2 regions of the Macrococcoides bohemicum genome follow, and region 1 is predicted to be linked to the other one. Evidence: a T-box and tRNA genes for the amino acid it is inferred to sense, from the RefSeq annotation. Region 1 holds a T-box; the other holds one or more tRNA genes.
The links. A T-box is a leader RNA that pairs with one kind of tRNA and senses whether it is charged. The one in region 1 lies ahead of pheS (phenylalanine--tRNA ligase subunit alpha), so its partner is inferred to be a tRNA-Phe.
Positions count from the first base shown of each region.

Region 2: it has a tRNA-Phe gene. The T-box ahead of pheS (phenylalanine--tRNA ligase subunit alpha) is inferred to sense a tRNA for this amino acid. The anticodon was not compared.

Region 1 is NZ_CP054482.1:1,637,714-1,653,093, forward strand. Features, by position in the region: gene pheT (phenylalanine--tRNA ligase subunit beta) at 1-2,077, opposite strand, end outside; gene pheS (phenylalanine--tRNA ligase subunit alpha) at 2,064-3,134, opposite strand; T-box leader at 3,186-3,381, opposite strand; gene HT586_RS08495 (hypothetical protein) at 3,427-3,633, opposite strand; gene HT586_RS08500 (hypothetical protein) at 3,617-4,150, opposite strand; gene HT586_RS08505 (hypothetical protein) at 4,150-4,638, opposite strand; gene HT586_RS08510 (hypothetical protein) at 4,746-5,111, opposite strand; gene HT586_RS08515 (TrmH family RNA methyltransferase) at 5,137-5,874, opposite strand; gene HT586_RS08520 (MarR family winged helix-turn-helix transcriptional regulator) at 5,905-6,348, opposite strand; gene HT586_RS08525 (alpha-keto acid decarboxylase family protein) at 6,487-8,133, shown strand; gene HT586_RS08530 (histidine phosphatase family protein) at 8,364-8,903, opposite strand; gene HT586_RS08535 (hypothetical protein) at 8,920-9,327, opposite strand; gene HT586_RS08540 (hypothetical protein) at 9,365-9,568, opposite strand; gene HT586_RS08545 (M42 family metallopeptidase) at 9,627-10,694, opposite strand; gene HT586_RS08550 (DUF819 family protein) at 10,750-11,955, opposite strand; gene HT586_RS08555 (MOSC domain-containing protein) at 12,030-12,662, opposite strand; gene HT586_RS08560 (hypothetical protein) at 12,766-14,130, opposite strand; gene cobA (uroporphyrinogen-III C-methyltransferase) at 14,162-15,184, opposite strand; gene HT586_RS08570 (nitrite reductase (NAD(P)H) small subunit) at 15,172-15,380, opposite strand, start outside.
Region 2 is NZ_CP054482.1:1,825,209-1,840,588, forward strand. Features, by position in the region: gene menE (o-succinylbenzoate--CoA ligase) at 1-49, opposite strand, end outside; gene menB (1,4-dihydroxy-2-naphthoyl-CoA synthase) at 191-1,012, opposite strand; gene menH (2-succinyl-6-hydroxy-2,4-cyclohexadiene-1-carboxylate synthase) at 1,002-1,796, opposite strand; gene menD (2-succinyl-5-enolpyruvyl-6-hydroxy-3-cyclohexene-1-carboxylic-acid synthase) at 1,783-3,456, opposite strand; gene HT586_RS09460 (isochorismate synthase) at 3,443-4,747, opposite strand; gene HT586_RS09465 (1,4-dihydroxy-2-naphthoate polyprenyltransferase) at 4,891-5,811, shown strand; gene HT586_RS09470 (hypothetical protein) at 5,864-6,124, opposite strand; gene HT586_RS09475 (PH domain-containing protein) at 6,140-6,607, opposite strand; tRNA gene HT586_RS09480 (tRNA-Ser) at 6,824-6,912, opposite strand; tRNA gene HT586_RS09485 (tRNA-Glu) at 6,958-7,029, opposite strand; tRNA gene HT586_RS09490 (tRNA-Asn) at 7,034-7,108, opposite strand; tRNA gene HT586_RS09495 (tRNA-Gly) at 7,116-7,189, opposite strand; tRNA gene HT586_RS09500 (tRNA-His) at 7,197-7,272, opposite strand; tRNA gene HT586_RS09505 (tRNA-Phe) at 7,295-7,367, opposite strand; tRNA gene HT586_RS09510 (tRNA-Asp) at 7,372-7,447, opposite strand; tRNA gene HT586_RS09515 (tRNA-Met) at 7,455-7,528, opposite strand; gene HT586_RS09520 (ketopantoate reductase family protein) at 7,761-8,681, opposite strand; tRNA gene HT586_RS09525 (tRNA-Ser) at 8,923-9,011, opposite strand; tRNA gene HT586_RS09530 (tRNA-Asn) at 9,013-9,087, opposite strand; gene HT586_RS09535 (competence protein ComK) at 9,167-9,724, opposite strand; gene HT586_RS09540 (IDEAL domain-containing protein) at 9,969-10,178, shown strand; gene lplA (lipoate--protein ligase) at 10,254-11,240, opposite strand; gene hemY (protoporphyrinogen oxidase) at 11,308-12,684, opposite strand; gene hemH (ferrochelatase) at 12,700-13,620, opposite strand; gene hemE (uroporphyrinogen decarboxylase) at 13,639-14,679, opposite strand; gene HT586_RS09565 (hypothetical protein) at 14,819-15,337, shown strand; gene HT586_RS09570 (ABC transporter permease) at 15,360-15,380, opposite strand, start outside.

The DNA.
Region 1 (15,380 bases):
AAGCTTTTAAATCAAGTTCAAAAATATACGTTTCTTTTAGGTCGTTATCTGATTCAAATGAAGGATGCAATTGTCCAATGATACCAACCTTTTTATCATCGACAAATATATCAGCACTACGTCCAGGGTGTAATAAAGTCTCATCAGAACGACGATATTCAAACTTAATACCTAAACGTTCACTGATTGCTTCAACAATTCCTTTTACATGGAAGAAATCAACGGTTTCTTTTTTACCTTGATGATAACTTGGCGTTACTTCTCCTGTGATAATACCCGCAATATGCTCCTCTTCAGATGGTAATTCTTCACCTTCAACTTTAAAGAACGTGTTTCCTACTTCATAAAATGCCACATTCTTCATTTGACGAGCATTATTATAAATGACAACATCAACTAAATGTGGAATTAATGACTGACGTAATTCAGCATGATCAGCACTCATCGGCATAAGTAACTTAACAGTATCTGCTTGTTTCAATGCAAACTGTTGTGCCTTTTCTTTTGAAACTAATGCATACGTAATTGCTTGATTTAACCCTAAACCTTGTAATAATGATTTCACAGCACGACGTTTCGCCTGATAATCTGTAAGTCCAACTTGTTTATTCGTCTTTGTCACAGGTAATGTTGCTGGCAAAGCATCATAACCATAAATACGAGCAACCTCTTCAACTAAATCTTCTTTAATTGTGATATCGCCTCGACGACTTGGTACAACAACGCTAAATGCATCGCCATCCACTTTAGATTCAAAGCCAAGACGCTCAAAAATATTTTTAATTTCAGTGGTTGAAATTTCGAATCCGATTAAACGGTTAATATCTTCCGTTGTAATTTCTACATTTCTTGTTAATGCAGGTAATGTGCCAGCTGATACGATACCGCTTAATACTTCACCTTGCGCATTTTCCTGTAAGAGATAAGCTGCACGGTTTAACGCATCTTCAACAAATTCAGCTGCTACACCTTTTTCAAAGCGGCTTGAAGATTCAGAGCGTAAGTTTAAGCGACCAGCTGTTTTACGAATATTAAGTGGTGCAAACATCGCTGATTCGATTAACACGTTCACTGTATTATCAGTAACTTCTGAGAAATCTCCACCCATCACACCGGCTAATGCTACTGGTTTTTCACCGTTCGTAATTACAATATCTGATGATAATAATTTACGTTCCTGATCATCTAACGTCGTCATCACTTCATCATCATTAGCATAACGCACTAAAATTTCTTTAGAGCCGATCTGGTCGTAATCAAACATATGTAAAGGTTGACCAAATTCAAGCATCACATAGTTTGATACATCCACGACATTATTAATCGGACGAATACCTGCTTTAATTAAACGACTTTGAATGTATTCTGGAGATGGTCCTATTTTTACATTTTTGACAATACGTGCTGCATAATAAGGACTCGCCTGCACGTTATCAATATGAATAGAAATGTAATCACTTGCTGCTTCCGTAACTTCATTAATTTCAGAAATCGGGAATGATAAGTCTTCTTCATATAATGCACTTGTTTCAAATGCTGTACCAATCATAGACATACAGTCACTACGATTTGGTGTAAGACCTAGTTCCATCACCTCATCGTTTAAATCCAATGCTTCCAAAGCATCCTGTCCAGGTTTAACATCACCTGTAAATACATAGATACCTTCAGAATATGCATCCGGCACTAAGTTTGAAGGTATACCTAGTTCACCTAATGAACAAATCATACCGTTTGATTCAATGCCACGTAATTTTGCTTTTTTAATTTTAATGCCACCTGGTAAACGCCCACCCGGTAAACAAACGATGACATGCTGTCCTGCATCAACGTTTGGTGCACCACATACGATTTGTAATGTTTCCTCACCAACATTAACCTGGCATACATTTAATTTGTCAGCATCAGGATGTTTCTCTTTTGACTCGACATAACCGACAACTAAATTTTTAATATCCTTTTTGTAATCAATAATTTCTTCAATTTCAATACCGCTTCGCGTAATTTTCTCAGCAAGCTCTTCTACCGGTAAATCAACTTTAACGTAGTCACTTAACCATTCTTTACTTACTAACATCAACATTACCTCCATCTTCAGCACGTAAGAACTGTGTTACAAATCGTAAATCATTTGTATAGAAATGACGAATATCTTCAATACCATATTTCAACATCGCGATACGGTCAGGACCCATTCCAAATGCGAAACCAGAGTATTTCTTAGAATCAAATCCTGCCATCTCTAATACGTTCGGATGCACCATACCCGCACCTAAAATCTCAATCCAGCCTGTTCCTTTACATACGTTACAACCTTTACCTTTACATTTGAAACAAGAAATATCCACTTCTACTGAAGGCTCAGTAAATGGGAAAAAGCTTGGACGTAAACGGATTTCACGATCTTCACCGAACATCTTCTTGGCGAAGTATTCTAACGTTCCTTTTAAATCACTCATTTTAATATTCTCATCAACAACTAAACCTTCGATTTGTGTAAACTGATGTGAATGCGTAGCATCATCTGAATCACGACGGTATACTTTACCCGGACAAATAATCTTTACTGGTCCTTCACCCTTACGTGATTCTAACGTTCGAGCTTGAACAGGAGACGTGTGTGTACGCATTAATACTTCTTCAGAAATATAGAAACTATCCTGCATATCACGCGCCGGGTGAGATTTCGGTAAGTTTAAAGCTTCAAAGTTATAATAATCACTTTCTACTTCATATCCTTCAACAACTTCATATCCTAAACCAACAAATAAATCCTCAATATCTTCAATAATTCGATTTAATGGATGACTCGCACCGCTTGTTAATTCTTTTCGAGGCAACGTGATATCAACTGTTTCACTTGCTAATTTACGATTAATTAAATCACGTTGTATCTTTTCTTCAACTTCAGCAATCGCTTTTTCAACCGTTTGACGTGCATCGTTTACTAGTTGACCAAACATGGGTTTCTCTTCATTGGGCAATGACTTCATTTCTTTCATTAAACTAGTGATGACACCTTTTTTACCTAAGTAAGATACTTTAATATCCTGTAATTCTTTTTTCTCAGAAATCGACTGTACTTTTTGAACAGCTTCTTCTTTCAATGCTTGTAATTTATCCTTTAACTCCATCATGATGCCTCCTTAAATTTTTAGAAACAAAAAAATCCTTCCCATCCCTGAATAAGGGACGAAAAGAATTCCGCGGTACCACCCAAATTTGCACAAATGTGCACACTTGTTGATGATAACGGTATCTACCGGCTTAACTTCTTATTAAGCAACCAAAAAGATGAAAAAATATGTATCGATGACTATCTCTCACCAAACGATAGTTCTCTGAACACTTCCACATATTACGTCTTTTTATCGGTTCTTTATTTCATTAATACTTATTATAATCAATAAAAAAATTATATTCAACCTATAAATCATTGCGTTTATCACGCTTTTCCAAATCTCGTATGCGGTGTTCTAGTTCATTAATCTTTTTATAACGTCGAGAAAAATATATGAGAAGTGAAATAATACCTATAAACATTAGAAATGGAGCTAAAGTAAATAATAACGTACCCCATTCTACACTTGTAGACGCGTTAAATAGTAGCAGGAAGTTATAAATGTTCTCCATGTATTTTATACAGCTCCTTTTCTTCTTCTGTTTCATAAGAATTATTACCAAACACAAGATTTATCATCACTACAAAAAAGATAATCTCGTGTGTAAAAGCTACTTTACCTTGATGGTATCGATAAAAACTCCAGAAAATGATAAAACTAAATCCAATAACCAGAATGAGGATTCTAATTACCCAATTGATATTTTTGAAATTAGCACGTTTAATTTCAAAGGGCAATTGAATGACTTTCATCATTATCACGGCCAGAGTAAATAACAGAGAAAACTTGAAATCGTCTAACGAACTCAAACGATCTTGTTCTTTAATCGGCAAATCGTAATATGCATCTGACTGTATAAAAGTATCATTAAAAAAGAAGACATAGATTAAAAAAAATGCAAGCGGAATAAATGTTAGTACAGAAATATAAAGTCTTTGGTTACGATATTGCTTAACACCCATCTTGTATTTTGTATCGAAGAGGGTGGCGAAGTAAAATGCTAGTTCTCTTTTTAATTGTGTGATCATTATGTTTCACCTTCCATAAATTCATCATTTCCAATCCATAAAAACTGAGACAATATTAAAATACCAAAAGTTGATCTCATTAATTCAGGTTGTCTGTTCAGAAATAATATGAGGTTTACTACAATATAAATTAGATATAATATCAGTAAATACAAAATTGGCTTTCTCCAATTTTTGTCTCGTGCATTATAACGATGTATTTCATTTGATAGTTGAATGATATGAATCAACAGAAAAAATAAGCCAGCAAAGACAACATAAAATATGCCTTGATTCATTTTATACTGCTCATATGCCTTATCTTCCATTTTTATTAATTCATTGAAAGAGAGCTCATCATAAAATTTAATAAATAAAAAGTATGCCGGAATTGCGAGTATTAGAATAATAATTAAACAGATCGTATTTTGTTTCTTATATCTAGCTTTAGTTACACTAGTATCAAAATCAAAAAAATGTTTAAAGTAAAATTGTATCTCTTCCTTCATTCACACCAACTCCTTATACCAATAATAACATTTTATTACAATTTATTTTATCCATTTTGTTACAATTAAATAAAATATACAAAAAAATAACCCTTCAAACTGAAGAGTTATATCGTATGCTTAATCCCCATCACCATATCGAGTCTTACTAAATTATTATCATGCGCACCTTTATTGAAGAAAAATGTACATAAAGATTTATCTTCAAATAACTCATGTCGTTTATTTTCACGCGTGATTTCAACTACTACAATACTGTACTCACTTTTCTGTGCATTATAGATGACTTCAAAATCCCACTCCTGATTGGATTCAAACCGTTGTTGTAATAAACCAATTAATCCGTCATAATCCATTACAATTTCTTCACATTCATTATTGATAAGAGTTGCTTTAATATCATGAGATATAATTTTTTTAATTTGCTCCATGTCCTGATTACTCCATGCCGCTAAAAGATGAAAATACGCCATGCCCACACTCCTCTCTATTTTTATGTTAAATCAAGTGATACATTAATATACCCGCGCATACTGCTACATTTAAACTTTCAGCTTTACCGTGTATCGGTACATAAAGATTTATATCCGTTTGATCAAGTATTGCCTGTTCTACACCTTGTCCTTCATTACCAAGTACTAATAAAAATGAATCAGCTTTTTCAACTTGATGATAGTCTACTGAATTTTCAAGACTTGTCCCCATAACTTTACCATTCACTTTTTGTCTTGCCTCTTCAAAGTCCATTTCTATGACTGGAATATGAAAGACACTGCCTTGTGAGGCACGTAACACTTTATCGTTATAAATATCTACTGTACCTTTCGCAATAATTACAGCATCCATACCTGCTGCATCAGCGGTACGAATAATTGTGCCGACATTGCCGGGATCCTGAATGCGATCCAGATAAACTGCACGGTTCAATGTAACATCGTCGATTGTTGGCATATTACATACTGCATATATACCTTGAGGTGCTTCTGTTTGAGATAATTTCTCTGCAATCTTAAATGTTATTTCGTATTGCTGTTTACTATTCTGAACCATCACTTCAGTCAACTTATCAGGATTAACTGTCAAGATTATTTCAATATCAATATTACTTTTTGCAGCTTCCTCTACTAAATGAAATCCTTCAAGTAAAAATTGACCTGTTTTCTTACGATCTTTTCTCGCATGTAATTTTGCAATCTGTTTAATTTTAAGATTGTTTACTGATTCTATAAGTTCCATACGTTACCTCGCTTATTTTTTCTTTTCTTATTATGACTCTTTTTCATGCATAATGATACTAAATCCTTCTCTTTTTTGTGATAAACCTTCCATGACTTTATGCCAGTCATAACCATGTTCTGAAAATATTTCATCCATCAAATCACTTTGTGCTTGATTTAACTTCTCAATTAAAGCATAACCTGATGGCGTGGGATATAATTCTTTCAGTCGCTTATCATTACTTGCTGGTTTTTCTTTAATGAGCGCTTTTTCTTTTAATACTTTTAATGTATTGTGTGAACCTTGCTTAGAAATTTCAAGAACTTGAAGTAATTCTTTTTGTGTGATCCCCGGTTTCGTACAAATGAAAAACAGAAAACGGTGATGTTGTCGCTGCATACCATATTGTTCTATAATCTCGTCAGCTGTGGTGATATACGTCTTATAGGCAAAATAAAATAGTAAATGTTCATTGTCACGATCCGGTGTCATTGTATTCTCCTTTAATATACTTATCTTTTATTATACCCACTATTGCACTTATTTCAATTAATAGGTCAATGGTATTGACTTATTATTTTCCGCATATTATATTTAAGAAAGAATTATTAATAGAAGGGGAGAATATTGATGAAACAAAGAATCGGTCAATTATTATTAGATACATTAGCAGTAAACGGCGTAGATAAAATGTTTGGAGTGCCCGGTGACTTTACATTAGCCTTTTTAGATGATGTTGTACGACATGACAAAATTGAATGGATTGGTAACACGAATGAATTAAACGCAGCATATGCAGCAGATGGTTATGCACGTGTTAAAGGATTAGCTGCGGTGAGTACCACTTTTGGTGTAGGTGAATTAAGTGCGGTCAATGGTATTGCCGGAAGTTATGCCGAGCGCGTACCTGTTGTAAAGATTGCTGGTGGACCATCAAGTATCGCTCAACAAGAAGGACGATACGTTCATCATTCATTAGGTGAAGGTGTGTTTGATGCTTATTCTAAAATGTATGAACACATTACATGTGCAACAACAACTTTAACAGTTGAGAATGCTCAGACAGAAATTCCACGCGTAATCAATGCAGCTATTCGTGAACGTCGTCCTGTTCATATTCATTTACCGATAGATGTTGCGTTAACTGAAATTGAAATAACAGATGCTCCAGTTGCTTATCAGCACGCAGCAAAAGACGTATCACTGTATATCGAAGCAGTTAAAGAAAGATTATCAAAAGCAAACCAACCAGTATTTATTGTAGGTCATGAAATTAATTCTTTTGATCTACACGATAAATTAGAACAACTTGCAGACTTAACAAATATTCCGGTAGCTCAATTATCACTCGGTAAATCAGCTTTTAATGAAGAAAACGATAAATATTTAGGTATCTTTGACGGAAAAATTGCTGAGGAAAATGTACGTAACTATGTAAATAACTCAGATTGTATTATTAATTTAGGAGCAAAATTAACTGACTCAGCTACTGCTGGATTCAGCTATGAATTTGACGTTAACGACGTTATCTTCATGAATCAAAATGACTTTAAAGCTGGTAGCGTTGTAAGTGATGACGTGTCAATCATCGATTTAGTAGATGGATTATTGACATTAGACTATAAAAACACTGCGGACTATCCTAAATTTAAACGCTCTGAGATGGATTATGTATTAAATGATGAACCGTTAGTTCAGGAAAACTATTTTAAATTAGTCAATGCCTTCTTAGAAAAAGATGATATCTTACTTGCCGAACAAGGAACATCATTCTTTGGCGCATATGATTTATCATTATACAAAGGCAATCAATATATCGGACAACCATTATGGGGATCAATCGGTTATACTTTCCCAGCATTACTTGGGAGCCAACATGCCGATGTAAACCGTCGTAACCTATTACTGATTGGAGACGGTTCTTTACAATTAACAGTTCAAGCATTATCAACGATGATTCGCACAGGCATTAAACCTATCATCTTTGTTATCAATAACGACGGTTATACTGTAGAAAGATTAATTCACGGTATGGAAGAACCATATAATGATATTAAAATGTGGAACTATAAACAGTTACCAGAAACATTTGGTGCAAAAGATGAAGTTGTTGTACACGACGCGAAAACTTCGAACGAATTGAAAGCTGTAATGGATAAAATTAAAGCAGATAAAGATCACTTACATTTCGTTGAAATCCATATGGCAGTCCAAGATGCACCGAAAAAATTAATCGATATCTCTAAAGCATTTGCAGAAGCAAATAAAAAAGCATAATATTTAACCCCCGTTCACTCATATATATGAGGAGACGGGGATTTCTTTGGTTATGGATACCATTATATGGAGATGTATGCCCAGTTTGTTTTGATTGTGTGCAACTGTTTACTTTAATTTACAAATTCTGCACAGAGTCTAACAAGAGTGCGCAAGAATTTGAAATAAATTACAACTGCTGTACGCAACTCACACATTATGCGCAACATTTTCAAATTTATTACAACATATTATATATATTTGACCACTGCTTTTCCACCAATTTCATATTCAAATACATCTGGCATGTTCATTTCACAGAAATCTTTATAACCAAACGCTCCTTCAGTCAGATGATTAAACAGTACTGAAAAAGAAGTACCATGACCACAAATAATTAAGTCACCCTCGCTCCCTTTAATCAGATCTTCAAACGCCGGCACAATTCTTTGTCTAACTTCCTTCAATGATTCCCCGTTCTCAAGTTTATAATCAAAATCCTTCCACTGACGTTCTGCAAATTCCGAGAAATTATCGATCCAATCACCAACCGTACGCTCATAAAAATTATCTACTACCTCAATCTTCAAATCTTTATTTTCAGCAATCGGCGTGACTGTATCCAATGCACGTTTATAAGGGCTAGAAAAAATCCCTGCGATTTCTTTATCCTTAAAAATCTCAATCAAACCTTGAGCAAGTACCACACCATCTTCAGTCAATGGTGCACTTTTATCATGTTTATACGAAATATCTCGAATGGAGTGTCTAATAAAATATACTCTGTGCATTTAAATTACGCCTCTCTTATATTCTGGCTATTAAAATGATTTCATCTTCTATTTTGTAACTAACAAATTTTATATTAAAATTTGTTTCCAAGGCGAGAATGTATCTTTTTTTATCTACAGCTTCTTCTTTTCCATCAACCTTATAATAATCCTCAACCTGTATTATTAATTGTGAATTCATTGGATACGTCTCATTAATATATAATACGTTCTTATATTCCGAGAAATCTTTCTGTGCTTTAATTATCATTGTCTTATAAAAAGAATAAAGTACTTTATCATTATGATACATATCAAATACAGATACAAACTGAGGTATATAAATATTAATATAGTTTAATATCTTCATTTGCTCATCATCGATAGTACTTTGCGCTATCCTGTTAAATAACCTTTTCTTTCCTCTTAACTTCTTTAATCTCATTCTCTCCTCCAAAAAAATACCCACTTCTCAGTAGGTATTATGATGATTTCGCTTCAAATTTATAGGCTTTTGTGAGCTCGTTTGTAATGATTACCTCATAATCAACGCCGCGTGCTTCTGCGCCTTCAACCAATATGTCAATTTCCTGCTGATTAAAATATCTTTTAGTTGCTACTAAAGATATTATCATTATTAATGACAGCATGATAATTACTGTTAGACCTTTAGTAAATGCTTTCATAATTACCACCTTAGTTGTTTTTTATCATCTTATCATAAACAACCAAATTTATACAGTATTAGTATGTTTGCCCTATAATCTTATCCACTAATGCATCATCCAGTCCTTCAACAACAGCTGTCATCAATTTCACTGCACTGGTATAATCTTCTCGGTTCATCATAGACACATTACTATGAATATAACGTGTTGGTACAGCGATTGTTACAGCTGGGACGCCTGTGTTACTTTGTGCGACGTGTCCTGCATCTGTGTAGCCACCTGTTAAGTGATCGAACTGTATTGCAATATTGTGGTCTTTTGCGACATCAATAATATATTGTTTCAATGCAACATGCGCGATATTCCATGCATCAGCTAGTATAATAACTGGTCCGTCACCCATCTTTGCATTACCTGCATCCTCCATACCAGGCGTTAATGAACAGAAACATACATCCATTGCAATCGCGAGACTTGGCTTTACTAAGTTTGCTGCAGTCTTTGCACCTCGAGACAACGTTTCTTCTTGTGTTACGGCCCCGGAGTACAAATTAATCTTTGGTGATGTAACATTTTTAACAACTTCGTAGGCAAGTGCACATCCAAAGCGATTATCAAATGCTTTTGCTAACAAATAATTTGGGTTTTCCATCACTTCAAATTCAGTATATGGTGTTACACAATCTCCAACTTTAATCCCTGCTGCTATTGTTTCTTCTTTTGAAGCTGTCCCGATATCTATAAACATGTTTTCTAGATTTACTTTAGTTCTCTCTTCAGTACTTAACACGTGTGGCGGCTTCCCTCCGATTACCCCTCTTATATCTCTATCTTTCGTGTGAATCGTTACTTTCTGACTTGTCATCACTATCGGCGACCAGTATCCGAGACTTGTAAATTTTATAAAGCCTCGTTCAGTGATCTCAGTAACCATAAAGCCGATTTCATCCAGATGACCTAATAACATGATAGCGTGTTCACTGTTCGCTTTACGAACACCAAATATACTGCCAGTGTTATCACGTACCGTTTCAACGTTAATCGTTTCAAATAATTGCTGCATTAATTGTGTCATCGGCAGTTCAAATCCAGCCGGTGCATTACAGTCGGTCATTTGTTTAAGTAGTGCTAGTTGCTTGTCCATAAATACATCTCCTATTCCACCGTAAACTTATATTTTATCTCATTATAGGATATTATTACATATATTGTCCTAAAAATATACCAATCGCTGTTCCGATATAATTCCCAATAATATAACCTAGTGTCCCTACAACGAGTATCGGTCCGATTAATTTATGCCACCCTTTAGCTATAGCTAACGCTGCTGCAGTTGTCGGCCCACCTATATTAGCATTACTTGCCAATAAAATTTCCTCTAAGTCTGCTCCAATTAATTTACCGGCAACTAAACTCATAACAAGATTCAGCATCGCAATAATAAATACAAATAATAACAGCAATGGTGCTGTCTGGATAATTAAAGGTATTGAAGCTGGAATTCCTAATACGAAGAAGAAGAGATAAATGAGAAATGTTCCAAATTCATTACTACCATTTAACTGTTTGAAGAATTTAGGGAATAGTAATAGCAAAACAAAAGTAAACGTCGTTAAGATTAAATATTTATCTGTTACAAGACTTGTAAACATTTCATATAAAATATTGCCATCAGCTTTCGGCAAAATATCAGTCATAAATGCTGACAGTTTAAATGATATAGCCACAATAAAGAATGCTGCACCAAAATTTAACGCAATATCGAGTAACGAAATTTCTTTACGACTGAAATAATCATCCCGCCCTGCAATTTGAGTTCCTTCTACTTCATCAATGTGCGGCGTATTAAATTTATTTCTAAAGAATCGTATTGTAGGAATCGCCATTAATGTCAAAATAAATAGCGCTGTCATTAAGTTATCTGCAACTACTGCAGCTGAAATTACATCTTTAGGTGGATTAAACTTTAATGCCATCGCAGCAAAATTCACGCCCCCACCAATATAGCTCGCACTCATCATCGCACTCAGTTTATCGAGATAAGGGATATGTTCTTTTAATAAAAAGAATGCAGCAAAAGTTCCAGCTACCGTTCCTACAGAACTTAATAAAAAAATACCGAGTAATCGACCGCTTTCTTTCCAAATTGCTTTAATATCAATTTGAAATAATAATAACGGTAAAGCTAACGGAATAATGAAACCCCATACTTGATCATAAACAACGGACTCTGTAGGTATCACTTTAAAGTTTGAAAGTAACAGTGCAAAGATTAAGGCGATAATAGCCCCTGAAATTTTGGCAGCCCATTTGTATTTTAATTCAAGATAAATACTTAGACTGCTGAATATTACAATGATTGCCCATAACATCATGACATCGTCTGATGCAAAAAGTGTCTTCATCGTTTACCTCCTCAATAAGTATTATACTTCTAATTTATCAGAATATTCTATATTATTGAAGAGGTAATCATTTATTATAAACGTTTCGCAAACTTTTCTTTATGTTCAGCAGGTAAAGCATCAACTTTTAATGCTTTTTCAATCAAAGCTTTGTTCTTCTTATCACCGTATACTAATTCATTAAACTCATGTAACGTCAATCTAGTTTCATCTTTCTTCATAAGTTCTAACCTGCTATTTGGTGCAACTACGCCTTCAACAAGTACTCTAAAGTAACACCCTGTTGCTCGACTTGCAGCCATCATCTTTACAATATTCGGTACATTGTGAACCTGTGCAATCGTATTACATGGCCCACGTCCTTCAGTCACTTGAATAAGTGCCTCTCCAAGTTTAAACGTATCGCCAATACAAATCGTATCTTTATCTAGTCCAACAGTCGTAATATTCTCACCGAACAAACTAAATTCTGTATCTATATCCATGTAATCTGACCATAAATCATAATCTTTATAATCATATAAACAGACCGCTTTATTTACACCACCATGACCTTTATAAACATGTTGATCTCCGACAAACCCCATAACAGTGAGTTGTACTGCATTTTCGATAGGATATTTATAATAAGCAGTTTTCTTCTCTTTACCGTTTACATCAATCTTTTCTATACCACCGATACAAATTCTTTTTAATTCATAATGCATACGCTCACCTCTAATTTTGTATTACTTCAAGTGTATTATTATCAAATACATAAGTAAATAATAAACAGCCACTCAATTGAGCAGCTTTTATTTCATAAAATCCCTATTTCCTCTTCTTTTTCTTCTTACTTTTCTTCTGAACAACCTGTATTTTAATATGTTTAAACTCTGGCATTTCACTTACTTTCTTACCACCCAAACGCCATAACCTAACTTCAGTGTATACTTCTTTTAACAGCTTCGTTAACTTTTCAGTCGGTACAATACTAATCATATTCTTCGCGCCGAGATCAGCTATAAATTCAAATGCAGTTTCAAAACTATCAGTCACACGAAATGTCTCAATAATCTCGGAAAAAAGTGCTTCAATTTGTTGATTGTAAATTACTTCACCTTTCATATTGCGTTTTAATTCTATTTTCAGTTCACGTGTATTATTACTTGGTTCAACATATGCGTTTAATATATATTTATATACCGCTTCTTTTGATTGCGGTATATAGTATTCCATATTACTGAACATTTCATCTAAATTTAATTGCTGATGTGAATACAATTCATGCTTAATCCAGTTTCCCTTTATATTCGGAACAAGATTAGGAAAGAAAGTTTGAATGTCTTTTACTATTGTATCTCTTGTTAATACTTCCTGATAAAGTTTTTGATAGGCTTGCTGCATTATATCAATACGTACAAAGCCATAAATATTAAAGATTCCTCGATAAAACTTTATTTTTTCGATTTCTTGATTTAAGTAACCCTTATGTTTTTTAAATGCTTTTATATGCTTTGCGACATCAATCGGTAAAAATAATATTTCGTTAAATGTAGGTGCATATAGAAAAATTTCTTTAGTTGCACCTTTCATATATGTAAAATTATCATAGTCAAATTGTAGTGCATTCTCGATATTTAACAGCAGCTCGTAATCCATATATTTCAGCATTTTTTCTAGCATCGTGAAATCTTTGAAAAATAATTCATTAATGATATTAATTTGGGTTTGCTTGTCATCTTTAATATCCAATTGATAAAACATGGCGATTGCTTTTAAATCTTCAAACGCAAAATGATTTAAATGTTCTCTTAAAGATTTGTTTCCATGCGTTTGAATCATTGTATCGATTTCTTCTTCCATCTTCATCTGTTCATTATATTGCGCAATGTTCGTTTCAAACGCTGCGCTTTCATTTTCGATTTCTTCTTCCGATGGTGGTTTTATTTCAGGAAATTCACTATTTAATTCATGTTGATTGTAGATATTGATCATTTCAATCGGCATAAAGAACATCGCACCATTTGTAGCAGGAATAATGTCTGCTTCGACCAGGTTCGGTAAAACGACTTCTGTTTGAATACTATCTCGATTAATGTTTAAGCCACGTTCAGCTAAAAGACTTAAATATACATTTTCTGTGTTGTTTAAGTTCGGTAATATCTCTATAAACTTCTCTACATTGATTGTCATTAGATAACTCCTTGATTTAAAAAAGCTTGAACTAATCGTTCAAGCTTTCACTTAATTTAACCTTTGACGGATTGATTTTTATATTGTATCTATTTTCCAGTAAACTTATTGACTCGAGTGAGTCTGTTATGAATTCATCAAAACTATGAAACGATAATATTTCAGAATGGATATTGAAATACTTACTTTGTATACGATCATCGCTTAACTGGTCGATTGCATAATAAAATCCACCTTGGTCATACATGTCCAGTATTTCTTCTTTGTCGATGTCGTTTTGTGAAACGAATAGTTTTCTTAATCCGAACTCAGGTAATTGTTCAAACCATGATAAATCGTCACGTACATTTACTACATCACCGATAATGATCATTGCCGGATGTGTAACTTTATGTTCTATAACAAGATCGTTTATTGTAGATAAATCTCCTATCACCGTCTTTTGATAACCATAACTTGCATTTCCGATAACAGCTACCTTTAAATGTGCATCCATATCTTTTGAAAGGACAGAGACAATTTCAGGTAAAGCTTTCATCCCCATATAAAGCGCTAGTGTCCCACCTTTAGCTAGTGCCTGAAAATCAATTTCACGCATACTATCTTTTTGCAGATGACCTGTTGAGAAAGTAACATGTGGCGCATGCGCGCGATCAGTTAATGGAAATCCTGAATAGAGTGCAGCTGCACTGGCACTTGTTATACCAGGAATAACTTCATATTTATATTTCTTTTCTAAACTATCTACTTCTTCAGAAAGTCGGCCAAATATACCAGGATCTCCACCTTTAAGACGCACTACTGTTGATCCTAATGCTGCTTTCTCATTAATGATACGATTAATTTCATTCTGTGCTTTATATTTAACATCTGGATTTTTTCCAACATAAATAAGTTCGCAATCAGGTTTAGAAAGCTGTAAAAGTATCGGATTGACTAGTCGATCATATATAATGACATCTGCAGTCTTAATTCTTCTGATAGCTTTATAAGAAACAAGACCAGGATCACCTGGTCCAGCTCCTATAAAAATGACCTTTCCTAATCTATCCATATGAATATCTCACCGTTATCAACTTCAACTTTATAAGTTGCGACACATCCATCTGCTTCATCAGGTGCCTGCACCTGGCCATCATTTAAATCAATCTTTCTGTCATGCAGCGGACAGAATACGTAATGTTCACTTACCGTACCTTCTGTTAAAGGACCATTTTTATGAGGGCAACGATTTCCGATTGCTTTAATTT
Region 2 (15,380 bases), 190 kb from region 1:
TTGCTAACTTTTCAGGATACTTTTCAGCTGCATCTTTTAACCACTGCATATGTTCACGTCCTATATATGTATTACTATTATCATAGCAGAAATATTAAATGTACTGATATATTATTCTTTCTCAAAAAAGAACAACCGGATGTATTTGTACAATACAATCGGTTGTTCTGATTTTTATTTATATCATTTCTTATGGGAATTTAGGGAACTGATCGAAGTTCGGCTGACGTTTTTCTTTAAATGCGTCACGACCTTCTTTCGCTTCATCACTTGTGTAGTAAAGCAATGTAGCGTCACCAGCGAATTGTTGTAAACCAGCTAGTCCATCAGTATCAGCGTTCATCGCAGCTTTTAAGAAACGCAATGCTGTTGGAGAATGTTGTAACATCTCTTTACACCATTGTACAGTTTCATCCTCGATTTTGTCTAAAGGTACTACTGTATTAACTAAGCCCATATCTAATGCTTCCTGCGCATCATATTGACGGCATAAGTACCATATTTCACGTGCTTTTTTATGTCCAACGATTCTTGCTAAGTAACCTGAACCGTATCCAGCATCAAATGAACCTACTTTTGGTCCAGTTTGACCGAAACGTGCATTGTCAGCAGCGATTGTTAAGTCACATACGATGTGTAATACGTGTCCACCACCGATTGCATAGCCACGAACCATCGCTACAACTGGTTTAGGAATAACACGGATTAAACGTTGTAAATCTAATACGTTTAAACGTGGAATATTGTCATCACCTACGTAACCACCATGGCCACGTACTTTTTGGTCTCCACCTGAACAGAATGCTAAGTCACCTTCACCTGTTAAGATGATTGCACCTACTCTTTGATCATCACGTGCACGAGAGAATGCATCGATCATTTCCATTACTGTATTCGGTGTAAACGCATTACGAACTTCCGGACGGTTGATCGTAATTTTCGCGATACCTTCAAAAAATTCATATTTTATTTCTTTATACTCTTTTAATGTTTCCCAAACTCTAGTCATGATTTTCCTCCTTGATAAACGATACTATTATTGTATCAAATATTTTTAAATTCTCCACATGAATTGTATGGCCAGCTTCAATTATCATATGTCGTGCATCGGGCAGTTCTTTTACCATACGTTTAGCGATTGATTCAAACTTCTTATCTAAACTTCCAGTAAGCAATAGGACTGGTTTATTAAAATCTTGTAAAAGCGGCCAGAGATTCGGTTGTCTGCCTGTTCCATATTCTCTTAAAGCTTTAGCAATACCAATTGGTTCGTGATGCATTCTTATATCACGCTGTCTTGTTTGCTGTCCATCAGTTAACGGATGATACGTTTTAAATAAAGAGAGCTTTTCCCAGTGCGCTATAAAAGCTGAGTAATCCAATTCTATCCATCTACTACGTTCTTCATCTTGCTGAATACGTTCTCTTCTTAATTGCTCATCTTCAATTCCAGGCGTCGCACTTTCAATAACGAGCTTATCGATCAGTTCCGAATAATGCAGTGCAGTATATAGCGCTATGCGACCACCCATCGAATAACCATACAGAATGATTTCGGTATATTGATTTCGATAACGCGTTAATGTTTGTGCAAGCGATGCTGCGATTGAATCAAATGACCACGTTTCATTAGTATTAAAAGCTGCTCCATGTCCTGGACATTCCACTAATAACACATCCGTATGATACAACAGTCTTTCTTTTGCTGGTAGAAAGGTTTCACTGCTACCCAGGAAACCATGAATCATCACGATAAGACTTTCATTATTACTATTAAAATATTTATATTTCAGCATTGAGTTTCGCCTTTAATGTCGTAATTAATGCGCTGTGTGCTTTCAAATTCTCTTCTCGATCAGATGTGATTTCAATAATATGGCCGCTTTCTTTCGGTAATGTGATTTCATCAAATACATTAAATTTCTTATATTTAAAGTCATACAACTTTGCAGTATGTTCAAAATCGAGGTTAAGCGGTGTGCCAAATAAACGTTCAAAATGCTTCTTATCTTCATACTGTGGTAAATAACTGAAGATACCGCCACCATTATTATTCATCACTACAATATTAATCATATGAGAATGGTGATATTCTGATAACATCTTCTGCATAACAAGTCCGTTCATATCATGGAAGAATGAGATATCACCAATTATCAACGTCACCTTTTTATGTCGAGACATCCCAAGCGCCGTACTCACTACACCGTCAATACCATTTGCTCCACGATTACAATACGGTTTACCTTCAAAGTTTGTAAAGAATGTATCACAATCTCTAATCGGCATACTGTTGCCCAGGAAAATGACTTCATTCTTCTTGATTTGTTTAAAGATCTGATACATCGCACTACCTTCGTCGAATATTGTCTGTGTGTGCTGCATAATGTGATTGATGACTAAATCATTTAATGTATGCCAGAATTTTATCCATGATTGATTGTTGACTGGTTTCTCTTCTGCCACTTGTCTAAAGAAGTCATTCGCAGTAATTTCGATAAATAAGTCCGGCACTTTCGGAAATGTATTAGGCTGAATTCTTGGTTGGATTAAAATTTGTGGTGCTGTCTGCGTTTTAATCCATTGATTGATCGCTTTCGATACAACAGCGTTACCAACGCGAATAATATAACCCGGCTGAATATCTTTAATGACTTTAAAGATACTGTCTCCTGTTGTCACAACATTCGGGTGCTTTAAATCACGAATCTGACTAAGCGGGTCTGCAATAATCGGTATATTATGTATTGTAGAAAAGACAAGCATCTGTGTTAAATCTTCCAGCTGACAATCACCGACGATTATGATGCCCTTTTCCTGACGAATGATTGGTTTGACTGTATTGACATCAAATGTCTTCTGATAACTAACCTGAACCTTTGGAGTAATTGTCATCATTTCTGCTAGCTCAAAGTCCGGCATCAATGGTTCTCTGAAAGGTATATTGAAATGTACCGGGCCTTTCATCGGTCCACTGAAATAACGACTAGACTGCATCATTACAGCATCGATAAATTGAATCGATTCATCTGTATCATCTGCAATCGGAAAGTCACGTTCATATTGTACAAAATTGCTAAACATCCCTACCTGATTAATCGCCTGTGGTGCACCGACATTGCGCAGTTCATGGGGTCTGTCACTCGTAATCACAACGAGCGGCATATGACTGATAAAACATTCAGACACTGCCGGGGTATAGTTACTTGCTGCAGTTCCAGATGTACAGAGTACTGCAACCGGCTTGTTCGTTGCTTTCATCAGTCCAAGTGCATAAAAAGCTGCACTGCGTTCATCTGGATGAATATACGTCTTCATCTTTGGATGAAGTTCACATGCTATCGCAACGGGTGTTGAGCGTGATCCTGGTGAAATCACTATCTCATGTACACCATAATCATATAATGATTTAACGAAATGAAACACTTGTTTAGTTAACGCGTCATTCATCTTCATTTACTCCTAACATTTCTAACATCGGTTTAAATTTAATTTCTGTTTCATAAACTTCACTCTCTACAACACTCGACTTAACAATACCACATCCTGCATAGAGCATCGCAGTGTTATCCTGGATAACCATCGAACGTATAGCAACGATAAATTCACCTTCATCATTTAAATCAACATAACCTAATGGTGCACCGTATAATCCACGCCCTTCATTTGCCTCCGCTAAGAAATGCATCGCCGCACGTTTCGGAAAACCACCCAGTGCAGGTGTTGGATGTAGACTTTCAGTTACTTCTAATAATCCACCACGATTCAACTTCGCATTAATCGGTGTATATAAATGATAGAAAAATTGATTTTCTAATATATCCGGTGATTGTTTTAAAGTAATCTCATTTGTAAACGGTGCGAGATCTTCCTTTATACTTTCTACAACGATTTTATGTTCATATAGATTCTTCTCATCATATAGTAACTTTTGTTTCGCGTTTGCAATACTTTTGCCCATCGTTCCGGCAATGGCATTTGTATGAAGTATGCCATCCTGCACCGCAACAAGCTGTTCAGGTGTCTTTGTAATAAATGTTTGTGTTCCAGACTCCATTAAAGCAAAATAACTCACTTCATGATTTTTCATCGCCTGATCGATGAGTGGCAAAATATCGATATCTCGTTCCATCGTAATCTTTCTCTTTCTTGATAGCACAACTTTTTCCAGCTTTTCTTCCTGCATCATCGATATTGCTTTATGTGCATTAGATTTAAATAAGTCCAGATCAATATCTTCAGCAGATATTATTTTGTTATATGGTACATTATCTCCGGTATGATGTCTTAATGCTTCGATTAACTGCGCTTTGTCTAAAGATTGATCAACAAATATTATTGAAGCGTGTCCATTACTTTCAACAATCTGTATTTTCGGAATGATGAAATGACTCTTTTCATAAGCAGAAAAATTTTTACTTTCATTATTATCAAACTGAAAGCCACCAAAAAGCTTTAAATCATACTGCGAACCATTACCAATATATGTTGCATCCTGAACAATCGCCTTAAACTGTCGTTCGATTAGAATGGGATGAATCGTATCTGCTGTAACTACTGAATGATGACCAATACCGATTAACTTAAAGGATTTATCTTTATTGATAAAGACATAACGCTCTCCTGCAAATGCATGAAAATAATCCATGATCCATGCAACATTTAGCTGGAAGTCTAAATCAAATTGTTCAATTTTATTAATTTTATTTGTTGTTAAATGAGACTCAAACTGTTGATTAATCGGCACATTCTACACTTCTTTCACTTCAAAATAATATACTTATTATTTTAACATTATTCAATGATTATTGGACAAATTATGCTAGATTTGTTGACGATGACTATTATTAAATATAAAATTTATACATTAAGAATAAAAGAGGTATGAATATGTCTGAACATTTACAACAACACACTGGTATAGCAAAGTATTATCACTTAATGCGACCACACACCTTAACAGCAAGTTTCGTACCTGTACTTGTCGGAACAGCATGCGCAAAATATTTCACTGATATCCGTATCGACTTACTTATTATCATGCTTATTGCCTGCTTATTGATACAAGCTGCAACAAATATGTTTAATGAATATTTCGATTACAAGCGCGGACTGGATGATCATACTTCAGTCGGAATCGGTGGTGCAATCGTAAGAAATGGTATGCGTCCTAAGTCAGTATATAATTTAGCAATTGCTTTTTATATCATTGCCGCAATATTGGGTCTTTATATTTGTTCTCAATCGTCATGGTTGATCTTACTTGTTGGGATTGTATGTATGGCAGTAGGTTATTTCTATACGGGTGGGCCGATACCAATCTCATGGACGCCATTCGGTGAAATCTTCGCCGGATTCTTTATGGGATTTGTAATTATTATGATTACGTTCTACATTCAGGTAGGACATCTAGAATGGTACCCTGCAATTATGTCAATTCCAGTTTCAATCAATATCGGCATGATTAATATGGCCAATAATATTCGTGACCGTGTTAAAGATAAAGCGAGCGGTAGAAAGACTTATGTTATCTTAGTTGGTAAAACAATCGCAATTATTACGATGGCATTATTATACTTAATCAGTTTCTTAGTAGTACTGTACACAGTGTTCTATAAACCTTATGGTTCGCCATTTTTATTACTTGTATTGCTAAGCTTTAACTTGCCGATTAAAGCAGTAAATCGCTTCTTCAAAGGCAACACACCAATCGAACTGATGCCTGCAATGAAAGTTACCGGACAATTCAACACCTTATTCGGATTCTTATTTGCACTAGGCTTATATCTCGCAGCATTAACTGCAATCTAAAAAATCGTGAGACTATTATCTAGTCTCACGATTTTTTTTATTATTTTTTTTATTATTTTTGATTGAAGAATTCTTTTAATCTTCCCACAACTGCATGTGCATCTTCTTCAGTCACATCACGCACACCAGATTTTGTTAAATCGATTACATAACTTTGTGCATCATAAAGCACATCAATAGAAGTTCCATTTACTCCGTAGCTGCGTGGTTCAATTTCCTGCACTTTATCTTCTTCATGATTTTCACGGTAATCTACACCAAACTGACCTAATTTAAGTTCTGCATATGTTACTAATTTATCGATATTCGCCATTTTATATGTCCCCCTTTATATTGTTTCAGACATTTTAATTCTAATAAATTCCACCATTTCAGGCAAGTCTTTACTTTTAATCATACGCAGTGTAACTGACTTTTCACTTAATTTTTTACGTTTATATTTGAAAAATAATTCTCCATATTCCCCTTCAGTATCGGGCTCAAAATCAATCTTTACTATATCCGCATATTTAATTACTTCATAGTAAATACGTTTTGATTTCATTTTGCTATGAACCATAACAATGCGGTCATCTAATAAAATGAATAATCCATGTTGATTCAAATTAATATGACTATAGGTCGCAAAATAAATAAGTTCTTTGTTTTTAATATCTTTGCAGATTACTTTTAATAATTTAATAAAGAAACGGCGTTCTGATTTTTTTATTCTTTTAAAGATTTTTGAAAAGCGTTTATATCTTACTGGATAGTTTAGTTCTGCTAACACTTTACGTGTCGATGCTTTATCTCTCATTTCATCACCTTATGATTTCTATTTTGTATTATACTTCACAATAAACTTTAGAAGTATAATATTTGAATAAGTATATTATACTTGCTTTCTACATTAAAAAATAGACGTTGAAGCAACTTTTATCATTAAATAACATTAAGTAAAAATATGTCCGGTATAACTAAATAAAACTACTGAAGTTACATTGAAGTATCATCAGTAGTTTTATTCTATTAGCGGATCGTGAGAGATTCGAACTCTCGAAACGCTTGTGACGTTTACACACTTTCCAGGCGTGCTCCTTCGGCCAACTCGGACAACGATCCATAATAATTAAAAAAATCAGAAGCGATATTTCACTTCTGATTATATGACCCCTACGGGATTCGAACCCGTGTTACCGCCGTGAAAGGGCGGTGTCTTAACCGCTTGACCAAGGGGCCTAAATGGCTCCACAGGTAGGACTCGAACCTACGACCGATCGGTTAACAGCCGATAGCTCTACCACTGAGCTACTGTGGATTAATAATGGAGCGGGTGATCGGAATCGAACCGACGACATCAGCTTGGAAGGCTGAGGTTATACCATTTAACTACACCCGCTTAACAATGGGGCGACTGATGGGAATCGAACCCACGAATGTCGGAACCACAATCCGATGCGTTAACCACTTCGCCACAATCGCCTTGCATAATAAAATTAAAATATGGCTCAGGACGGAATCGAACCGCCGACACATGGATTTTCAATCCATTGCTCTACCGACTGAGCTACTGAGCCAAAATGGCGGTCCCGACGGGAATCGAACCCGCGATCTCCTGCGTGACAGGCAGGCATGTTAACCGCTACACCACGGGACCACTTTAATTGCGGGAGGCGGATTTGAACCACCGACCTTCGGGTTATGAGCCCGACGAGCTACCAGACTGCTCCATCCCGCGTTAATAATATGTTGTCTCTCGTAAAAAGAGTACTTTTAAAATATATCATTTTAAGTTTGTGAACGCAACATCAAAAAAGTGTAAATTTTATCTTTAGAGGCAGTTTGCATCCGAATGTTGTATAAAAGTATGTTTTATTGCGGTTAAGCTAGTGATTTATTTCTTTTTACGCAACCATCAAAAAACCAGACATGTTGTTACATGACTGGTAAAAAAATCAAAATCTATTCTTCTATTTTTCAATTTGATGTACTAAATGCGTTAAAATATCACAATATGGTGTTCCTATCCCTGCTTCATCACCATATCGACTTACAGCACCTGTTAAGAAATCGACTTCTGTCTTACGTCCATTATGAATATCTTGAGTCATAGATGGATAATGCAGACCAACGACATCAGGCGAGTACATTTTATGGAATTTCTCCATTGTTGCATCTAAATCCAGCTTAGCACCTTTAGTAGCCCCTACTGCAATAATTTCCTTAACTAAAGGGATTAACATTGCATCTGCTTGTTCATACGCACCAAATTCCCCGATACGTTTATCCGTTACTGAACAGTATGTGTTAAAGCAGCAGTTCACTAAAGCTTTATTCCAGATTGATGTAACAATATCATTACTGATAACACCATTAAGTTTCGCTTCATCTAAAATTACTTTCAATTTTTCAATGAATGCATCCACATGTCCATCAGGATATCCAAATTCAATATTACCAGTTCCTTCTAAAATTAATTCACCTGGTCCTTTTAAACCCGCTGACCACATTGTTACAGCCAGTATAACTTGCTCAACAGACAATTTCTTCAGCAGCATATCACCATGACCTAAACCATTCATCAGTGACATCACTTTCGTTTCTTTTGTGATGACACCCTGTTTAATTAAATTATCGATCGTTTCTTCAGCAGTCAGAGCTTTTGTTAATAAAATTACCAAATCAGCCGGTTCATTATAGTCATCCATAAATACTGCTTTAACTTTGTGGTTGGTTGTTTCACCATAAGAATGAACAGCAACACCATTACTGTTCAGCGCATCAACATGGTCCTGCCATTTATCAAGCATCACCACATCTTGTCCACTTTCAGTTAAATAAAGACCAACACGTCCACCCATCGCACCTGAGCCTGCCATAACTATTTTCATACTTTCTTCCTCCTCATTTAATGATCTAATATTATATTATCACAGGAATAAGTATGTTTGTTAAACTATTCACATACTTGTTATGTATTAATTTATAGTCATTTAGATAAAATTAATACATCAATGCGTAATCATAATTTCAAAAATATAATGTATCTATGATAATTCAAAAATTCAGATTATTCAATAATTTATTTTAAACATAAAAAAAAACACTTAGCATACACTAAGTGTTTTGTAACGGAGATGGAGAGATTCGAACTCTCGCGCCGGTTACCCGACCTACACCCTTAGCAGGGGCGCCTCTTCAGCCAACTTGAGTACATCTCCATGGCTCCACAGGTAGGACTCGAACCTACGACCGATCGGTTAACAGCCGATAGCTCTACCACTGAGCTACTGTGGAATAATTTCAATCAACAAATACTATTATATCAATTGAAATAAATTGGTCAATACTTTCGGTAAATATTTTTATGGAACATTTACACCTTTTTCTCTAATAATGCATACATTGCTAACATTTCGAATAGATTTGCCCTGCATTTGTCAAAATGCACTGCTTCCTGCGTATACATTTCCTGTTTTAACGCCTTTGCTCTTACACAATATTCGAGTTTAATCCCATGCAAATACTGTGTATTAAAAGTATACGTTGTCACCGGAAAAGATACTTGTGACTGATCATCAAATTCCACAACAGTATCATAATGTTCCCCTGCGTGAAATCTATTTACGTAGTGAACATTGATCCAGGCCATATCGTTACTTCGATCACTGTGCGTCGGAAAGAAATATGTTTGTGTACCGGGCTGGACGATAATCGGTGGTTTCGTATAGATTTCCGCAATCATCTTCGTAGATATTTTTCTCGCTTTATAGGAAGCATGATAAAAGAATAGTGAGTCTTCAATGATATGAAGTGGCTTCTTTTTAAATATAAATGTTTCTCTTCCGTATTCACCAATTTCCGAAAGTACACTTCTACCATCTCTATACGCCTTAATATACATCGTCTTTTCATTAACAATATATTTCTCCATATCAACTTTCTCCTTTGTCAATATATTGATAATATTATACACAATTCCACTTAACATTTGTTAACTTTTTCAAATATTTAACATAGTTTACAATAGAAAAAGATATGTTTACAAAGTTAAAAATATGGTTATATATTATTAATCAAAACGAATAAATGTTAATTAATATAATTTTCTGAATACTATTGCAATTTAGAATATTATATACTATACTCGTTTTAATACATTTTAGGAGGTTACACTTATGAACTATAATCAACAAACACAATTAAATGGTCTTGAAACTTTCGTATCTAATCTCAATAATTTATATATCGAGCTTATCATTGACGAAGCTGTTAAAAGTCATCAAAAGAAATTATTAAAAGAAAAGATTGATTTGTCTTTATTAAATCATAACCAGGAAGCATTTCTTCAATATACGAGTGAATTGAACGCTCTGGAGGAAATTTAAATTGAATACTTTCAAATAAAGCGCCAATGCCTCAAAAATTAATTTTAAGGATTGGCGCTAAAAATTTATCTTTTTTTATTTTGCAACTAAACTTAAAAATTCTTCTTTCGTTATTCTACCGAAGTAATGTCCAAAATCTACTGTATCTAAAACTGCCTTCACAGCCCTTTGATTATGTGGTAATCCTTTAAGTTTCTGTTCAATCTCAGTAACTTCGCCTACACCGAAGAAATCACCAAATATTTTAATATCATCAATCATGCCTTTAATGGCATTAATCTTAAGTTCCAACATACCGCCAGGAAATTTCTGTTTGACTTCATAGTTATATTTCGGATTTTTCCCGTAATTCCAGTCATAGTTACGATATTTCTGTTCACTGATTTCTTCTATCTTCTTCCAGTCTTCTTCCTGAAGTTGATATTCTTCAATCTCACCATCGAATATTGAATTCAGTAATGTCTGTTTAAAATCTTCCATTGACATTGGTTCTTCAAGAAATTCCTGAATATTTGCTACACGTGAACGAATAGATTTTATTCCTTTTGTTATTAATTTCTTTTCACTTACTGTTAAGCTCTTCACGACTTCTTCAATATCACTGTTTAACATCAGTGTTCCGTGTGAGAACATGCGATCTCCCGATTGAAACATCGCATTTCCTGAGATTTTACGTTCGCCAACCTGAAGATCATTACGTCCTGTCATCTCAGCTTGTACACCTAATTTATTAAGTGCCTCTACGATCGGCATCGTAAATTTCTTAAAGTTATGGAAACTGTCTTCATCAGCTTTTGTTACAAAGCTAAAATTTAAATTGCCTAAATCATGATAAACTGCTCCACCACCAGAAATACGGCGGACGACATGAATATTTTGTTCATCAATATATGATTGATTAATTTCAGCAAATGTATTTTGATTCTTTCCGATAATTATTGAAGGTTCATTAACATAGAATAAGAAATAGGAATCATCTTTCGGTAAATGTTTCAATACGTATTCTTCCATTGCTAAATTCAATGAAGGATCCGTTATATTATTATTGTGAATAAATTTCATAACATCCTCCTAAAGTGCGTCTGTATTTCATTATAATGCTGTAGATTCATTATAGATAATATTTTGATTATTCATGTGCAATTTGTAATGCAGCGCGCTGCCCTTGAGCAACGCAGTCTGGCAGTCCTACCGCTTCAAAAGATGCACCGGTAATCACTAAACCAGGATAGTGTGTCTTAAGATAATGTTGAATTGAGTGAATACGATCAATATGACCTACTTCATATTGTGGCATGCTATTAAATAACTTCGTCACTATCGTAAATTCAGGTTCACCTTTAATTTCCATCATTTTATCCAGGTCATTGCGTGCGAGTTTAACAATTGCTGCATCGTCATTGTCCTTAACGACATTGCTACCTGGACGACCTACATATGCACGTAACAATGTCTTTCCGGGTGGCGTTGTATGAGACCATTTTTTATCTGTCCACGTACACGCAGTGATGACGGTGTCAGAGTTCTTAGCAATAACGAAACCTGTTCCATTTTCTTTGTTGTTCACCTGACTATCATCAAAGGCCATAACAACAGTAGCAACACTTGTCGTCTCCATATAATCGAAATAATTTAATGGTCCATCATTAAGCCATTCTCGAAATACTGTATGTGGAACAGTAATAATAACTTTATCGTAGTATACTTTCTCCCCATTTACAGTAATATGATAGCCGTTGTCTAATTTTTCAATGGCATCAACTTTATGATTATATTTAATATGGACACCTTTTTGTTCTATGTCTTTTACTAGTGCCTCTATAAAACTCATCAGACCATTTTTAAATTGTCTAAACTGTCCCTGAACCGGCCCTTTACTTTTAGGTGCTTTCTTCTTGTTTGCACGCATTCCTTTTATAAGACCACCGTGCTTTTCTTCAGTCGCCTTAAAGTCTGGGAATGTAGATTTTAAACTTAACTTATCAATATCAGCACCATATATACCTGATAACAATGGTTCTATTAAGTTCTCTAAAGTTTCATTTCCTAAGCGTCGTCTGAAAAAAGCACCGACTGAAACATCCGGTTCCATCGGTTTTGGTTGAATCAAATAATCCATACCTGCGCGTAATTTTCCAATTGGTGAGATAAGACGTGTTGATAAAAATGGTTTCATCTCAGTTGGTATACCTAATATTGAACCACCTGGTATCGGATAAAGTTTATTTTTGGCATAAATATATGATTTTCCGGTATTATTTATCACAATGTCATCTTTTAAACCGATTGCTTCAGCAAGTTCTGTCATAATCTTTTTACGTCCAAGATATGATTCTGGACCTAATTCTATCGTATACCCATCTTTTTGATAAGTTTTAATCTTACCACCTGGTACATCGCCCGCTTCTAATATATCAATCTCAATCGATGAATCTTCTTTTTGCAGATAGTACGCTGCTGATAACCCTGTAATACCTGCGCCGATCACTGCACATTTCTTTGCCATGTTAAACACTCATTTCTATTGATTTAATACACTTTGAATTTCATCCACCATCGCACCGATAAAACGTTCATCCGTATTCGGCATCGCAGGGCGATAATATTTCACATTTAAATCGTCACACACGACTTTGCATTCATAATCATTATCATATAAAACTTCTAAATGTTCACAGACAAATCCTACTGGTGTATAGATAAAATGTTCATACTGTTCTTCTTCGTGTAATTTACGTGTTAAATCCTGTACATCAGGTCCTAACCATGGATCTGGTGTATTACCTTCTGACTGCCATCCAGTCTCAACGTTTAAAATTTTAGAATTGTCCATGATCATTGTTGCAGTATCCTCTAATTGATCTGGATAAGGATCGCCCGCTGCTTTAATTTTCTCTGGTAGACTATGCGCGCTGACGATCAACACTGTCTTTTCCCAATCAGTCTCTGGAATTGTATCGAGTGTACTGTTCACTTGATCTGTCCAGAATTCAATAAATTTATCCTGATTATAGAATGATTCAACATGTTTAAGTTGAATACCATATTTACTTGCTTCTTCTGCGGCACGTTTATTGTAACTTCCTACTGAGAAGTTAGAATAATGTGGTGCTAAGACAATTGTTACCGCTTCAGTAATACCATCATTATGCATCGCTTCTACTGCATCTTCAATAAAAGGTGCGATATGCTTTAAACCGATATATAATTGATAGTCGTCACCTGTAGCTTCATTTAATGCTTCCACTAAAGCTTCTGCCTGGCGTTCTGTTGTCCCTGCTAGCGGTGAGATACCACCGATTGCTTTATAACGATTTTTTAAATCTTGTAAACTTTCTTCAGATGGTTTTCTACCATGTCTAATATGTGTATAGTATGGTTCAATATCCTCTTCTTTATATGGCGTACCATAAGCCATAACGAGTAATCCCTTTTTAGTCATTCATTCTTCCCCCAAATTTTAAGCTTTATATTTCGCTGAATAATCATGTACAAAAGCACTTACACGACGTAAAGTGTCCGGCTTAACTTCCGGAAATACACCATGTCCTAAATTAAAGATATAACTATCCGATTGTAATCCCTGATCTAAAATGCGAACTAAATGACGCTCAATTACTTCCCATGGTGCAAGTAAGATTGCAGGATCCAGGTTGCCCATCAAAGTCTTTGTAATGCCTTTTGCACGTGCTTCTTCTATTTGCAGTCTCCAGTCTAATCCTAATACATCGACAGGTAAAGCATTCCACTCTTCGATCAAGTGACTTGCACCTACACCAAATGTAATAACTGGTACTTGTTTTTCTTTTATCCCAGCAAAAATTCTTGTCATATGTGGTGCAATAAACTGATGATAGTCCGCTTTATTTAACGCCCCAACCCATGAATCAAATACTTGAATCATCTTACAACCAGCATCGATTTGTGCGTGCGTATATGTAATACACATATCAGCTAGTTTCTCCATGAGCATATGCCATGCTTCGGGTTGCTCATACATCATCGCTTTTGTTTTGTTGTAGTTCTTAGATGGCCCACCTTCAATCATATAACTCGCTAAAGTAAACGGAGCGCCTGTAAATCCGATCAATGGTACATTTAACTGTTCCTGCGTTAATAATTTAATTGTATCTAAAATGTACGGTACATCTTGTTCCGGATGAATCTCACCTAAACGAGAAACGTCCTGAATCGTACGGATTGGATTATCGATAACCGGTCCAATACCAGATTTAATCTCTACGTCAACACCAATTGCTCCAAGCGGAGACATAATATCTTTATAAAGAATTGCTGCATCCGTGTTATATTGATCGACCGGTAACTTTGTTACATATGCACAAAGTTCTGGATCATGTGTAATTTCAAATAAACTATGTGTTTCTTTAATCTTTCTGTATTCAGGCTGACTTCTTCCTGCCTGACGCATAAACCAAACCGGTGTATGGGATGCTTTTTCTCCTCTTGCTGCTTTTAAAATCGTATCGTTAAATGAATTCAAACAAACTTCCCCCAATTTTTTCGTATATAGTCTGATTTTATCATAAGAATTATTATAAAGTAGCATAAAAAACTAATGTCATTAAACTGACATAAATCTTGTATTTTGGGTATAGATAAATAAAGAGAGGATGATAACGATGTATACTTATATAACTTATGGTTCCAGCTTTTTCCTGGATAAAATAAAAAGGAAATATTCAAAACGACAAATATTATCTTTCTATAATGAAGACAATGCTTATTTATATGAAGAAACGGATGATAAATCGATGTTTAGTGCACCACAATCATTCACTAATGTTATTAATGATGGTAAACTTCTTGAGAAACCGACTTTATTACTTTATTTTATTGTGAAAGAAGCGCGTCAGGAAGTCTTTGATACGAAACCTTTCCCTTTAGAAAAACTTAATGATTACGAAGGATATCAGGCTTTCCGTCTATTACGTCCTAAACGTGGTGAAACATATGTTGCGACTTTCCAGTTTGATAGAAAGAGTCAGATAGATGATTTCAGAAAGAGCAGCTTCTTTAGAGAAAACTTCAGTAAAGAAGCATTATCTATGTATCAATCAGAAGATATTATGGCCAATATATATTATTCAAAATATTTATATGTAGAGAAACCCGAAGGATTAACAGAAGCAGAAGATTAAAGAAAGGATTGAGACAGATGTCTCAATCCTTTAATAATTTCAT